Regions from separate parts of the Kocuria sp. CNJ-770 genome, predicted to be linked through region 2. Evidence: riboswitches for the same ligand, from Rfam matches in the RefSeq annotation. Region 2 holds a riboswitch; the other holds the start of a gene.
The links. A riboswitch is a leader RNA that binds a small molecule or an ion and turns the genes downstream of it on or off. The one in region 2 is predicted to bind thiamine pyrophosphate.
Positions count from the first base shown of each region.

Region 1: it holds a riboswitch for thiamine pyrophosphate, as region 2 does, so the genes downstream of both, BJF77_RS13870 (FAD-dependent oxidoreductase) here and BJF77_RS19095 (ECF transporter S component) in region 2, are expected to answer to the same signal.

Region 1 is NZ_MKJW01000115.1:5,904-13,282, reverse strand. It holds gene moeB (molybdopterin-synthase adenylyltransferase MoeB) at 1-1,164, opposite strand, end outside; gene BJF77_RS13880 (thiazole synthase) at 1,161-2,063, opposite strand; gene thiS (sulfur carrier protein ThiS) at 2,065-2,304, opposite strand; gene BJF77_RS13870 (FAD-dependent oxidoreductase) at 2,301-3,629, opposite strand; TPP riboswitch at 3,619-3,720, opposite strand; gene thiE (thiamine phosphate synthase) at 3,787-4,455, shown strand; gene BJF77_RS20160 (hypothetical protein) at 4,622-5,602, shown strand; gene BJF77_RS13855 (VOC family protein) at 5,758-6,669, shown strand; partial or broken gene BJF77_RS13850 (carboxylesterase family protein) at 6,644-7,379, opposite strand, start outside.
Region 2 is NZ_MKJW01000166.1:44,092-51,470, reverse strand. It holds gene BJF77_RS19115 (aminodeoxychorismate lyase) at 1-700, shown strand, start outside; gene BJF77_RS19110 (energy-coupling factor transporter transmembrane protein EcfT) at 803-1,600, opposite strand; partial or broken gene BJF77_RS19760 (ABC transporter ATP-binding protein) at 1,597-3,362, opposite strand; gene BJF77_RS19095 (ECF transporter S component) at 3,359-3,979, opposite strand; TPP riboswitch at 4,068-4,189, opposite strand; gene BJF77_RS19090 (DUF4235 domain-containing protein) at 4,422-4,700, opposite strand; gene mnhG (monovalent cation/H(+) antiporter subunit G) at 4,758-5,246, opposite strand; gene BJF77_RS19080 (monovalent cation/H+ antiporter complex subunit F) at 5,252-5,524, opposite strand; gene BJF77_RS19075 (Na+/H+ antiporter subunit E) at 5,521-6,249, opposite strand; gene BJF77_RS19070 (Na+/H+ antiporter subunit D) at 6,246-7,379, opposite strand, start outside.

The DNA of each region.
Region 1 (7,379 bases), on a different contig from region 2:
GTCCGGCTCCACCTGCTCCGCCCAGGCGAGCACCCCGCCCTCGAGGTGGCGGATCCGCTCCTCCCGCCCGGCGTAGAACGGGCGCAGCGCGGCCAGGGCGGTCGCCGAGCGGGCGCCGGCCTTGCAGTGCAGCACGAGGTCCGCGCCGCGCGCCTCCGGCGGCAGGGCGTCCGGCCCCCGGTCCAGCAGCTCCTGGAGCGGCACGGCCACGGCGCCGGGGATCGCCAGGAGCTGCCGTTCCCAGTCCTCCCGCACGTCGACCAGCACGAAGGCCGTCTCTCCGCGCGCCCGCCGCTCCAGCAGCCGGGCCAGCTCGCCCGCCGCGACCGTCTCGGCGGGCTCCGCGCCGCCGGCCGGCGGACGGACGGCCACGGGCTCGGCGACGGCGGTGACCGGGGCGGCGTCCGGGTCCGGGTCCAGGCGCATCTCGCGCCAGGTCATCGCCAGGGCGTCGTGCAGCAGCACCCGCCCGAGCAGGGGCTCGCCGGTGCCGGTGATCAGCTTGACCGCCTCGGTGACCATCACCGCGCCCACGGTGGCGGGGAGCATGCCGAAGACCCCGCCCTCGGCGCAGCTGGGCACCTCCCCGTCCGGCGGCGCCTCGGGGTAGAGGTCCCGGTAGGTGGGCCCGTGGCCGGCCCAGAAGACGCTGACCTGCCCCTCGAAGCGCAGGATGGAGCCCCACACGCAGGGGATCCCGGTCAGGGCGGCGGCGTCGCTGACCACGTAGCGGGTCGCGAAGTTGTCCGCGCCGTCGAGGACGAGGTCGTACTGCCCGAGGATCCGCACGGCGTTGTCCGCCGTGAGCCGGCAGGGATGGGTGCGGACCCGCACGAGCGGGTTGAGGGCGGTCACGGCCTCCGCGGCGGACTCCGCCTTGGGCCGGCCGACGTCGGCGGTGCGGTGCACCACCTGGCGCTGCAGGTTGGAGACCGCCACGACGTCGTCGTCGACGATCCCCAGCGTCCCCACGCCGGCCGCGGCGAGGTACTGCAGGGCCGGGGCGCCCAGTCCGCCCGCGCCGACCACGAGCACCCGGGCGCTGCCGAGCCGGCGCTGGCCGAGCGGGCCGATCCCGGGCAGGGTCAGGTGCCGGGCGTAGCGCTCGAGCTCCGCACGGGTCAGTTCGGGGCCGGGCTCCACGAGCGGGGGCAGCGCGCTCACGGGCGCTCCCCCACGGGCGCCCAGTCCCCGCGCGGGACGTCCGCCGGACCGGCGGACGCACCGGCGGACGGACCGGCGTCGGGCGCGTCCGTGTCGATCCGCCCGGCCATCGGCGAGGACGCCTGGGCGTGCCGGCGGGCCGGGATCCGGCCGGCGCGGGCGGCCAGCCGCCCGGCGGCCACGGCGTGGCGCATCGCGGTGGCCATGGCCACCGGGTCCTGGGCCCGGGTCACGGCGCTGGCCAGCAGCACGGCGTCGCAGCCCAGCTCCATGGCGAGCGCGGCCTCGGAGGCGGTGCCGATGCCGGCGTCGAGGACCACGGGCACCGAGGCACGGGAGGCGATGAGCTCGATGTTGTGCGGGTTGAGGATCCCCAGCCCGGTGCCGATCGGCGCGCCCAGGGGCATCACGGCGGCCGCGCCGAGGTCCTCCAGACGGCGGGCCACGGCCGGGTCGTCGGAGGTGTAGGCGAAGACCCGGAAGCCGCGGGCCACGAGCTGCTCGGTGGCGTCGAGCAGCTCCACCACGTCGGGCAGCAGGGTGTCCTCGTCGGCGATGACCTCCAGCTTGACCCAGTCGGTCTCCAGGGCCTCGCGGCCGAGCTCGGCGGTGAGCAGGGCGTCCCGGGCGGTGTAGCAGCCGGCGGTGTTGGGCAGGATCCGGATGCCGTTGCGCTCGAGCATCGCGAACAGCGAGTCGCCGTGGCCGGGGGCGTAGCGGCGCAGGGCCACGGTGGTCAGCGCGGTGCCGGAGGCGAGCAGGGCCTGCTCCAGGGTGTGCAGCGAGCTGAGCCCGCCGGTGCCCATGATCAGCCGGGAGGACAGCTCGGTGCCGTCGAGCACGATCGGGTCCACGGTGGGCGCGAGGTGGGATGCGGGGTGGGGTGCGGGGCGGGTCATGTCAGCCTCCCTGGACGGCGGTGATGATCTCGACGGCCTGTCCCTCGGCCACGGGGGTGCGGCCCCAGCGGCTGCGCGGGACCACGGCGGCGTCCACCGCCACCGCCACGCCCAGCCGGCGGCCGTCCAGCGGGGCGCCGTCGGGGCCCAGGGGCCGCCCGACGGTCTCGGCCACGAGGTCCACCACGGTGGTGTCCCCGCCGACGACGTGCGGGCGGCCGTTGAGGGTGATGGCGGTCATCGGGTGCTCCTGTTCGGGGTGCGGGACCCGGTCGCGAGGTCCACGGAGGCCGCCTCGACCGGGCGGTCGAAGCGGTGCGGGTCGGTGCTGGCCAGGTGTTCGGCGTCGGGGCCCGGATCCGTGCCGGACCGCCCGAGCACCAGCTCCGCGGCGAGGCGGGCGGCCAGCGGGGCGAGCAGGACGCCGTGGCGGAAGTAGCCGGTGGAGACCACGAGACCGGCCACCGGGTCTTCCCCGGAGCCGCGGACGCGGCCCAGGTACGGGATGTCGTCCGGAGTGCCGGGCCGGGCGCGGGCCATGGCCTCGACCAGCTCGAGGTCGGCGACGCCGGGGACCACGGCCTGGGCGTCGCGCAGCAGCCGGAACACGCCCCCGGCACTGATCCCGTCGAGGTCGTCCTCGCGGGAGGTCGCCCCGATCACCACCGTCCCGTCGTCGCGGGGCACCAGGTAGACGGGCACGCCGTGGACCACACCGCGGACGGTGCGCTCGAGCAGTGCGGGCGCCCCGGCGGGCGGGCGGGCGCGGAGGATGTCCCCGTGCACCGGGCGCAGCGGCGGCCGCCAGGACCCGGGCAGACCCTCCAGGTCGCTGAGACCCGTGCCGGGGGCGAGGACCGTCTCCGCCACCGAGACCATCCCGCCGCCGGCCAGGCGCAGACCCGTCACCGCGCCGTCGGGGCCGTGGCGCAGCCCCGCGGCGCGGTCGTGCACCAGGCGGGCGGGCCCGCCGTCGGCGCCGTCCGTTCCGCGGGGCCCGGACGGTGCGGGGAGCTCGGGGGCGACGAGGGCGGCGAGCAGCCCGGCCACGAGCCGGCGCGGGTCCACCTGGTGGTCGTCGGGAATGCGGTGCACGGCGGACAGCCGCGGGCTCAGGGCCGGCTCCAGGGCCCGGGCCGCGCGCAGCGCAAGCGGCTCCACGGCCAGGCCGTGGCGCCGCTGGAGCTCGCGCAGGTCCGCCAGGGCCTGCCGGTCGGCGGCGTCGACGCCGCACACGAGCGTCTCGGTGGCGCGGTAGCCCACCGAGCCGCCGGCGGCCTCCTCCACGGCGGCCACGAACGCCGGGTAGGCGCCGGCCGAGGCGAGCATCAAAGGATAGAGCGGCTCCTGCTGGTACTGGACCTCGCTCACCGGGGCGAGCATCCCGGCTGCCGCCCGGCTGGCCCCGGCGCCGGGCTCGGGATCCACCACGGCCACCGAGCGGCCGCGGCGGCGCAGCTCCCAGGCCGTGGCCAGGCCGACCACCCCGGCCCCGACCACGGCGACGTCGGCCCGCACGTGCTGGGCGGCGGGCATCGGAACGGGGGGCGCGGATGTCACCGGCATCGTCCTTTCCTACGGCGGCATGACCCGCATCAGGTGTGGCGGTCGGCGCCGGACGCCCTCTCAGCCCCGTGGGGCTCCCGCAGAACCGCTGACCTATCATCAGCGTGTGACCCAGCATACCCAGGACACCGCTGCCCCCGCCGCCTCCGAGCTGCGCATGACGCGCACGGACCGGCTCCTCGCCGCCCGGCTGTACGTGTGCACCGACGCCCGCCGCGCACAGGGCGACCTCGAGGAGTTCCTGCACGCCGTCTGCGCCGGCGGGACGGACATCGTCCAGCTCCGGGACAGGAGCATCGACACCGACGAGGAGATCGCCGCGCTGCGCCTGCTGGGCCGGGTCGCCGCCGAGTACGACACGCTGGTCGCCGTCAACGACCGCGCCGACCTCGCCGCGCTCGTGGGCGCCGACGTCTTCCACGCCGGCCAGCACGACCTCACCCCCGCTCAGGCCCGGCAGCTGTTGGGCCCCGACGTGCTGATCGGACGATCCACCCACGACCTCGGCCAGGCCCGGGCCGCGCTGGCCGACCCTGATGTGGACTACTTCTGCACCGGGCCCGTGTGGGAGACCCTCACCAAGCCGGGCCGGTCCGCCACCGGCCTTGACTTCGTGCGGGAGGTCGCCGCACTGACCGAGGCCCGGCTGGACGCCGACCAGGCGGCCGCGCCCGTGCCCTGGTTCGCCATCGGCGGCATCGACGAGCAGCGCCTCCCCGAGGTGCTGGCCGCCGGGGCGCGCGGCGCCGTGGTGGTCCGGGCGGTCACCGAGGCCCCGGACCCGCGTCTGGCGGCCGGACAGCTGCGCAGCCTGCTCCCCGCCTGACCCCTTCCCCGCCCGGCACCCTCCCTGCTCGGCACGTCTCCTGCCCGGCCCCCCGGGCGGGGACGTCCCGAAGGGCACGACGGCCACAACTCCCCACCGGCTCCCCGCCGCCGCACAGCACCGTCTGAGAGCATGGACCTCACGGACGACGACGGAGGAGTGGCCCATGGACCCCGAGCTCGACCCGCAGGTGCGGCACGCGGTGGAGCATCCCGCGCAGACCGCCCGCGGCCCGGAGGACGTGCAGCTGCGCGTCCGGCTGGCCGGCGAGCCCGCCCAGCGAGCGCTGGGCACCCACTGGGAGGAGGGCGCCCCGGAGGACGCCGCCCCGGGCGAGGACCGGCTCGCGGCGGCCGTGCTGCTGGCCACCCTCTTCGGCGACACGTTCTGGCTCGAGCGGGCGGCCCGGCTGCCCGGTGACGTCCCGGGCTGTCCCTCCGCCCCGCCGAGCGGGCTGCTGGAGTTCACCCGCGTGCCCGGCGCCCGGGCGGCCATGGCCTCGGTGCTGGAGCGGCCCCTGCTCACCGGGCTGCTGGAGTGGGGCACGAACCCGCTGCCCGAGCAGCCCCCGCTGATCGTGGCGCAGGCCGCCCGGGACCTCTCGATCCCCGACGACGGGCGCGTCTACCGGGTGGTGCGCCGCCGCGCCGAGCGCTTCCTGGCCCGTGAGTACGACGGCTCGGAGTCGCTGGAGCGGTTCGTGACCCTGCTGACGGAGGCCGAGAAGGGCCACCGCGAGGACGGGCCGGTGCTCTCCGGCGAGACGCTGCCGCCCGCCGCTCCCCCGGCCGCTCCTCCACCGCCGGCAGCCCCGGCGCCGCGGGCACCCGGGGACGGTCCGGCCGGGCCGCCGCCGTCGAACCCCTCGATCGCGGACGCCCCGCAGGCTCCGCAGTGGGGCGTCAGCCCGTCCACGCCCGCTCCGCCGCCGCCCGGGCAGGTCGGCCGGCCCGGGGCTCCCGGGGAGCCGTTCCCGGGCCAGTCCCAGGGCGGGCCGTTCCCCGGTCCGGCGCGGGCGGCCCCCTGGCGGGGACCGGCGGCCCGGCGGCCGGCGGATGGCCGCCGCGCCCGGCCCACGATCCCGAGGAGGACGACTCCGACAACCTCAAGGCCTGGGGCCTGGTCCTTCTGGCGATCGTGGCGGTGATCGTGGCGCTGATCTTCGTGCTCTGACCGGGACGGCCTCGCGCCCGGCCCCGAGGTGACGGATGCCCCCAAGATACTTGCACGGGAAATATTTTCCGGGGTATCCTTGGGGACATATCAACCTTTGTGGTGCCGATGCCGACGGAGAAGCCCGAGATGCCGATCTTTCCCCAGAACCCCGACCCCCGGAGCCTCACGCCGCGCCCGGCCGACGACCTGCTGTCCGCCGGGACCCGGATGGGCGCCGTGGAGCTGCTCGTGGCCGACCTGGACACGATGCTCGCCTACTACACGGACGCCGTGACCCTCGAGGTCCTCGCCCACGCCGGGGACACGGCCGTGCTGGGTCGTGACGGCCGGACCGTGCTGCGCCTGCGGCAGGTCCGGGAGCTGCCGCCGGCCCGCCGCGGCCAGGCGGGGCTGTTCCACACCGCGGTGCTGTTCGAGGACGAGCCGGCCCTGGCGGCCGCCCTGGCCTCGGTCGCCGCCGTGGCGCCGCGCTCCTTCACCGGCAGCGCCGACCACCTCTACAGCCAGGCGTTCTACTTCGACGACCCCGAGGGCAACGGCGTGGAGCTCTACACCGACCGCCCCCGGGACACCTGGCGGCGGGAGGCCAACGGGCTGCTGACACTGGCGTCCAACCCGCTGGACCCCACCTCGTTCCTGGGCGAGCACCTGCGCGAGCCGGCCGGTGCGCGGCCGGCGGCGCCGCCGGCCACCCTCGGCCACGTGCACCTGCAGGTCGGTGACATCCCACAGGGCCGGCGGTTCTACGTGGACGTGCTGGGCTTCGAGGTGATGAGCGACATCGGCTCGGCCCTGTTCATCGCCGCCGGTGGGTACCACCACCACATCGGGCTCAACACCTGGCACAGCGCCGGGGCGGGCCCGCGGGCGGCCTCCCTGGGCCTGGGGCAGGTCAACATCGACCTACCCACGGCCGAGGACGTCACCGCCCTGCAGGCCCGGCTGACCGACCACCAGGTCCCCACCCGGCACGACGGCGCCGTGCTGCGCTTCGAGGACCCCTGGAACACCCTCATCCAGGTGGGCGTCGCCGCATAGGCCCCACGCGGGACGGGACCCGGACGCGGCGGTGGCGCAGGACGCCAAAGATGCGGCCGGCGTCGCCGAGGGGCTGACCACGGGCGAAGTCGGCCCACAGCCGGCGCACCTGCCGGGCGGCGGCATCGATGTCCTCCCACGCGGCGCCGGCGACCAGTCCGGTGCCGCCCAGGTCGGCTCGTCGCCGAAGAGCAGGGGCAGGTCGACCGTGTGGGCCGCCCCGTACGGGTTGCCCGGGGCCGCCCAGGAGATCACGTAGCGGTGGGCCGTCCCGCCGGCGCGCACGTGCCGGCGGGCGAAGCGGCGGATCGCCCGGGAGTAGACGGACCGGGTCGCCCAGCCGACCACGGCCCGGCGCAGCACCGGCCCCAGCAGCGGCACGCGGGTCCACCGCTGCAGGGCCGGCACCGTGGCCAGGTAGAGCCGCGCCTCCTCGGTGGTGTGGCCGATGAGGACGTCGATGTGCCGGGCCGCCCGGTCCCAGGCCGCGTCGATCTCCTCCTCGGCGGGCAGCGGGTGGTGGCCGTACTGGGTGCCGAAGGGCATCGCCCCCAGCAGCCCGAAGGGCGCCGCGTGCCGCTCCACCTCCGCCTGGGCGGCGACCACGTCGGCGGCGGGCATCCCGGCCGTCACGACCTCCGCCGCAGCGGCCATGGCGGCGTTCATCCGCTCCCGGCCGCGGGCGATGCCCAGCGGCGGGCTCTGGATGA
Region 2 (7,379 bases):
CTCGGCGCGCCTGGCCCAGCTCCCCGTGCCCTCGGCGCAGGTGCTGCGGCAGGCCGTCGAGCTGGGGCTCGCCCACGCGGCCCCCGGCGGGGACGGAGGGCTGGGCGCCGAGCACAGCGTCAAGGTGGTCGTCAGCCGCGGCACCCCCGAAGCCGGCCCGTGGTCGTGGGTGGCCGTGAGCCCCGTACCGGAGTCCACCTTCCGGCAGCGCCGGGAGGGAGTCTCCGCGGTGCTGCTGCCCCGCGGCCACGACCCGGCGCAGGACGCCGCGCATCCGTGGCTGCTGCCCGGGGCCAAGACCCTGTCCTACGCGATCAACATGGCCGCCCTGCGCCATGCCCGTTCCCTCGGCGCGGACGAGGCGATCTTCACGGCCCCGGACGGCCGGATCCTGGAGGGCGCCACGTCCTCCGTGGTCTGCGCCCGCGTGCGCGAGGGCGTCCGCACCCTCGTGACCCCGGAGCCCTCGCAGGGAATCCTCCCCGGCACCACACAGGCCACGATCTTCGACGCCGCCCGGCGCGACGGCTGGGAGCTGGGCCACGGACCCCTGCAGTCCGCCGACCTCCTGGCGGCGGACGCCCTCTGGCTCGTCTCCAGCGTGCGGCTCGCCGTACCGGTGCGCCGGCTCGACTCCCACCCGCTGCCCGTGGACGCGGAGCTCACCCGCCTCGTGACGGGCTGGGTGGCCCGGGCGTGACGGGCACGGCCGCGCGACCTGCAGGGGCGAAGGCCGTGACGGGTGGGGACACGCAGGCCTGACGGGTGGGCGACAGGCATCCGCAGGCGCGGCGCCCCGGCCTCAGGCCCAGATGAACCGGTGCGTCCCGAGCAGGACGGAGACCACCGGTCCCGCCACGGCCACGGCGGCGCACCCCGCCAGCACCACGGCGTCCCTCCAGGAGTGTCCCGGGACCCGGACCCACGTGCGCGGGCCCGCGCCGAAGCCGCGCGCCTCCATGGTCACCGACAGCCGCGTGGCACGGCGCAGGGACTGGACCAGCAGGGTGAACGCCTGCCCGCCGAACTCCCGCAGCACGCCCACCGGGCCGTGCCCCGAGCCGGCGCCGCGGGCCCGGCGGGCCATCGCCAGCGTGGACCACTCGGTGAGCATCACGCCCACCAGGCGCAGGGCCGCCAAGGAGGCCAGCACGAACCGGGCGGGCAGCCGCAGCGTCTGGGCCAGTCCGTCGGCGAGGTCCGTCGGATCCGTGCTGAGCACGACGAGCAGGCCCGAGAGCGCCAGCGCGAGCCCGCGCAGGGCGATCGCCGCGCCCGCGGCGAGCGACCCGGCCGAGAGCTCGGTGATCCCCAGGTCGAGCAGCACCGGCCCGGAGTCCTCGGCGAGCAGCGCCGTGCCCCATCCGCTCACGAGCGCCGCGAGCAGCAGGGGCCAGGCGCGCAGCAGCTGCGCCGGCGGGCGCCGTCCGGCCAGCGTCAGCAGCAGCACTTCGCCCAGCAGCACGATCCCCGACGTCACGGGATCCGCGCTGAGCAGCAGCGTCACGGTCAGGGCCAGGGCACCGGCCAGCTTCACCACGGGATGGGCGCGGCCCAGCAGGGAGGCCCGGGCCGCCGGGCCGATCACGGGCGCGCTCACCGGACCTGCTCCGTGGCCGCCCGGAGCCCCGGCACGGGCGTGCCCGACTCCGCCACGACGCCCTGTGCGGGCGCACCGGACTCCACCACGGCACCCCGTCGAGGAGCACCCGACTTCAGCACGACGCCCCGTCCAGGAGCACCGGGCTCCACCACGGCGCCACGTGCGGGAGCGACCTGCTCCGGCACGATCCCGGGGGCGGACGTTCCCAGCTCCAGCACCTCGGCCCCGAGCGCCCGCACGAAGTCCTCGTCGTGGGTGACCGCGAGCACGGCCGTGCCGGCGTCCACGACCTCCAGGAGCAGGTCCACGAGCTCGGCCCAGGTCAGGGCGTCCTGGCCGAACGTGGGCTCGTCGAGCACCAGGACGTCCGGATCGGTGGCCAGCACCGTGGCCACCGACAGCCGCCGCTTCTCACCGCCGGAGAGGGTGAAGGGGTTCGCGTCCGCCAGGTGGGTCAGCCGCAGCCGGTCGAGCAGCTCTCCCGTGCGACGGTCCCGGTCGGCCGCCGGGGTGCCCGCCAGACGGGGGCCGAGCTCGAGCTCGGCCCGCACGGTGGCGCGCAGGAACTGGTGCTCGGGCTCCTGGAAGACCGTCCCGACGCGGGCCACCAGGTCCGGTCCGGCCCACTCCAGCGGGTCCGGTCCGGCGCCGCGGGCCAGGGCCGGGTGCGCGGTCACGGTGCCGCGCACGGGCGCCAGCAGGCCCGCCAGGGTGAGCGCGAGGGTCGACTTCCCGGCGCCGTTGGCGCCCGTCACGGCCAGTGCCCGGCCACGGAGCAGGTCCAGTCCCACGCCGGTCGCCGCGGCCGGGAGGTCCCGGCCCGCCGCGGGATCGCTCAGCGCCCGGCCCCGCCGCCGCGCCCGGCGCCGGCGCGCAGCTGCCGTGCGGAGGGCTGGGTGCGCGAGACGGCCAGCGCGGCCGCGCTCAGCAGCGGCTCCGCGTCCCCCCGGGGACGGGCGGGCGCGCGGGTGGGCGGGACCCGCCCGGGAACCCAGACCCCGGCGCGGCTCAGCTCGTCGGCGGCCTCCCCCAGGACCTGCGCCGGGGACCCGTCGTGCGTGATCCCCCCGTCGCGGCCGAGCACGACGACACGGTCCACGACGTCGGCCCACACCGCCACGCGGTGCTCCACGACCACCAGAGTGGCCCCGCTGCGGTCCAGGCACCGTGCCACCGCGTCCCGGACCTGCCGCACCCCTGCGGGGTCCAGGTTCGCGGTGGGCTCGTCGAGCAGGAGCAGCCCCGGGCTCATCGCCACGGCACCGGCGAGCGCCAGGCGTTGCTTCTGCCCGCCGGACAGGGCGGCGGTGGGATGGTCGAGCGGCAGGGCCAGCCCCACGTCGTCGAGGGCGGCGCGGACCCGGGGCCAGATCTGTTCCCGGGGCACGGCGAGGTTCTCGAGGCCGAAGGCGGTGTCGTCCCCGATACGGGACAGGACCACCTGGGACTCGGGGTCCTGCTGCACGAGCCCGGCGCGTCCCCGTGCCCGGTCCGGGTCCGTGCCGTCGAGCAGCAGCTCCCCGTGGCGGGAGAGCCCGTCGTCGTCGTGCAGGACCCCCGCGAGGGCGTGCAGGAACGTCGACTTGCCCGCCCCGCTCGGCCCCAGCAGCAGCACCCGCTCCCCCGGCTCGACCACCAGGTCGATGCCCCGCAGGGCGGGGGCCTCCCGGCCGGGGTGGTGCCAGCCGAAGCCGCGGGCCTCGACGCGGGCCCCCGCGGCGGCGGGCGTGCCGGGAGGACGCACCGCCGCGGCGGTCATCGCCGTGCGACCCGGCCCGAGGCCAGGCCCTGCAGCACGCCGGTGGCTGCGAGCGCCTTCACCACGGCCCACATCAGCAGGCCGGCGAGCACCGCGCCCGAGAGGGCCGCGAGGACCACGTAGACCACCTGGTGGCCGAGGGCCCACTCGTAGTTGTAGATGATGCTCTCGTTGACGCCCAGGAAGATGCCGCTGACCGCGCCCGCCGCGGCGGCCACCGCGGCGTTGTAGCGGCGGTAGCGCACCGCGGCGAAGACCAGCTCGGCCCCGATGCCCTGGAGGAGGCCGGACAGGATCACGGTCCAGCCGAAGTGGGTGCCCAGGAAGCCCTCGATGACGGCGGCGAGCAGCTCGCAGAACAGCGCGGCGCCCGGCTTGCGGATGATCAGACCGCCGAGCACACCGGCCACGAGCCAGCCGCCGGCGATCAGCCCCACGGCGGGCGGATAGGTCACCGCGGCGGCTCCGACCACGGGATAGAGCAGGTTCGACCACGCCCAGAAGACGACCGCGCACACGGCGGCGAGGACGGCGGCCACGACGATGTCGACGACCCGCCAGGACGAGGACCCGGGCGCACGGTTGCGGCCGGCGGGACGGTGCGTGGTGGTGTTCATGGTGCGTTCCTCCTGGGCTCAGCGAGCCATCGGTGCCAGGAGGGGAGGGGTCCGCGCGGACACGGCCGGAGCTCATGTCCGCGAGTCGTCCCTGAGGTGCTCGACTCCCTTCGCCGGTGCTAACCGGAGCAGGTTCGAGGGTCTGCGGTGATCCGCACTCTCAGCGCTGTGCCGCCGTTGCCGGCGGGGTGCGCTCCCCTGTCGTTTCAGTGGCACCGAGTCTACCCCTCCCCTGCCCGCACCGCCGCACGCACTGACATCCGGACTGTCGCCTGGACTGTCGCCGGTGCTGCCGCCCGCACGTCCGCCGTTCCGTTCCTGCCCGCGGGGCGTCCGGCGCTCCTCCCGCGGCGCGTCCGCCGGACGGCGAAGGGGCCGGTCCGCCCGGACACCGTTGCGGTGTCCGGGCGGACCGGCCCCTTCGTGAGGTGGTCCCCGGGGATCAGACCTCGGCCTGGCTGGAGGCCTTGGGGTTGTTCCGGGGCTGGTTCTCCATCTTCGCGACCTGGCGGGAGATCGCGACCTTGATCACCGTGCCGACGAGGCCGGTGACGAGCGACCAGATGATGATGCCGGTCCACGCCTCGTCCGGGTCCGGGTTCTTGGCGGGGGGCGGGTCCCCCGTGATGCGCGTCCACGCGGCGCCGAGCACCTTGTGCGAGAGCGCCACGCCGCCCAGCGAGAGGCCGGTGCCGGCGAGTTCGAGGATCTTCGTGTTCATGGACTGCTGCTCCTTGTCGTCGGGGCGGCGCGGATGCGCCCGTCGATCGTGCCCAGCCTAACGCGTCCTCCCGGATCCGTCAGTCTGCTGTCCGTCGGCGTGCTGCCCGTCCGCGCCCGGCGGGTCGGTGAGGGCCGCGTCGGTGAGGGCCGCGTCGGTGAGGGCCGCCCCGGCCGCGGCCTGCCCGCCGCCGTCCTGCTCGCCGGCACGGTTGAGCACCTCCTGCAGGTCGTCCTGCGTGAGGGTGGCCCGGTTGAGGTGCTTGGTGCGGTAGGTGGAACGGCCGACCATGTGCGCCGAGACGGGCACGGTGAGCAGCTGGAAGACCCAGCCCAGGATGATCAGCGGGATCATGACCGGGTCCCGGTTCTCCAGGGCGACGGCGGTGAGCATGAGCAGCAGCCCGAACACCTGCGGCTTGGTCCCGGCGTGCATGCGGGTCAGCAGGTCCGGGAACCGGACCAGCCCGATCGCCGCGGCCAGGGACATCAGCGCTCCGAGGACCAGGCACACGGCGGCGGCGGCGTCCAGGACGGTGTCCAGCACGGGGCTCACTTCCCGTGCTCGGCGGTCTGGGTGGCGAAGCGCGCCACCGTCACGGCGCCGATGAACCCCACCAGGGAGACGATCACCATGAGGATGAGGTTGTCGAGATGGCCGTGGTAGGCCATCTCCACGGCGAGCGACGCCGCCACGATGGCCAGCAGGACGTCGGTGGCCACCACCCGGTCCAGCAGCGACGGCCCCTTGGCCAGCCGGTACAGGGTGCCCGCGGCGGCCGTGCTGAGCAGCACGGCCGCGACGGCCACGGCGATCTCCATCACGAGCGGTCCTCCTCGGTGGTCTGGGGGTTCTCGGCGGCCCGGGGATTCTCAGTGGTTCCGGTGTTCCCGGTGGACCCGGCGGGGACGTCTCCTCGCCGGCCGCCGACGATCTGCTGCTCGGCCGTGACCGGGGAGCCGATCGCCGCGCTGTCCCGCTGCTCGGACTCCGCCGCGCCTCCCCCGCGGCGTTCGGCCCGCAGGGCGGTGAGCTCCTCCCGGGTGCCCATGATGCGGATCCACGCGGCCTCGACCTGCCGCACGGAGCGCCGGAAGGACTCGGCCTCCTCGGGGGTGCGGACGTTGAGCGCGTGGAAGTAGAGCGTCCACCGGGAGCGGTCCACCTCCACGAGGATGGAGCCCGGGATCAGGGCCATGGTGTGGCCGGTGGCGGTGAGCAGCAGGTCCGAGCGCGTGCGCAGCTCCACGCCCACGACCGCGTTGCGGGCCCGCGGGCCCACGAGGATCGCGACGAGCATGACGCCCACGCTGGCCTTGGCGACCTGCCACACGAAGGTCACTGCGAAGAGGGCGAACTGCAGCAGGTTGAACCGGCCCGAGAGCTGCACCGGGGGCAGGTAGAGCACCCAGGTCACGAGCAGTGCCAGCAGCGCGCCGAACAGCAGGTTGCCCAGGCCGAAGTCGCCCCACAGGGCACCCCAGACGAGCACGAGCCACACCAGCAGCGGCAGCTCGACGAGCAGGGAGTTCTTGGGACGCGAGCTCACGGAGCCTCCTCCACCACGGGGCGGGGAACCGATCCGGGGTCCAGCACGGCCGCGACGTAGCGCTCGGGACGGACGAGGTTCTCGGCCGCGTTGTCCGCGAGCTGGAAGATCGGGCCGGCGAAGACGGTGAGGGCCACGCCCACGACGACGAGCGCGGAGGCGCCGCCGAGCATGGAGGGCGACATCAGCCGCACGTCGCCCTTGCCGGCGAACTGCCCCTCCTGGTCGTCGACGGACCCGGAGGTCAGGAGGAAGCGCGAGCCCGCCGGGACCGGGGCCAGCAGGATCGGGTCCGGGTACTCCGCGTCCTCCGGGGTGCGCAGGAACACGCGGTTCCACACGCGGATCATGGCCAGCAGGGTCAGCAGGGACACCGCCACGGAGCCCGCCACCAGGACGTAGGCGAGCGGGTCGCCCCGGTTCACACCGGCCTGCAGCAGCCCCGTCTTGCCGAGGAAGCCGGAGAACGGCGGGATGCCGCCCAGGTTCAGCGCGGGCACCAGGTAGAGCAGCGCCAGCAGCGGCGAGATCCTGGCCATGCCCGCGAGCCGGTCCACGTTCGTGGATCCGCCGCGGCGCTCGATCAGCCCGGCCACCAGGAACAGGCTGGTCTGGATCACGATGTGGTGGGCCACGTAGTAGACCGTGGCGGAGAGCGCCTCCTGGCTGCCCACGGCCACCCCGAAGATCATGTAGCCGATGTGGCTGATGAGGGTGAAGGACAGCATGCGCTTGATGTCGATCTGGGCGAGCGCGCCCAGGATGCCCACCACCATGGTGAGCAGCGCGACCCACATCAGCAGGGTGTCGAGCCGGTCCCCCGGGAACAGCACGGTCTCCGTGCGGATGATCGAGTAGACGCCCACCTTGGTCAGCAGCCCGGCGAACACGGCGGTGACGGGGGCGGAGGCCGTCGGGTAGGAGTCCGGCAGCCAGAAGGACAGCGGGAACACCGCCGCCTTGATGCCGAAGGCGATGAGCAGCATGACGTGCAGCTGCATCTGGGTGCCCACCGGCAGGTCGGCGAGCTTCACGGAGAGGTCGGCCATGTTGATGGTGCCCGTGGCCGCGTAGATCATGGCGATGGTGATCAGGAAGAGCACCGAGGAGATCACGGAGACCACCACGTA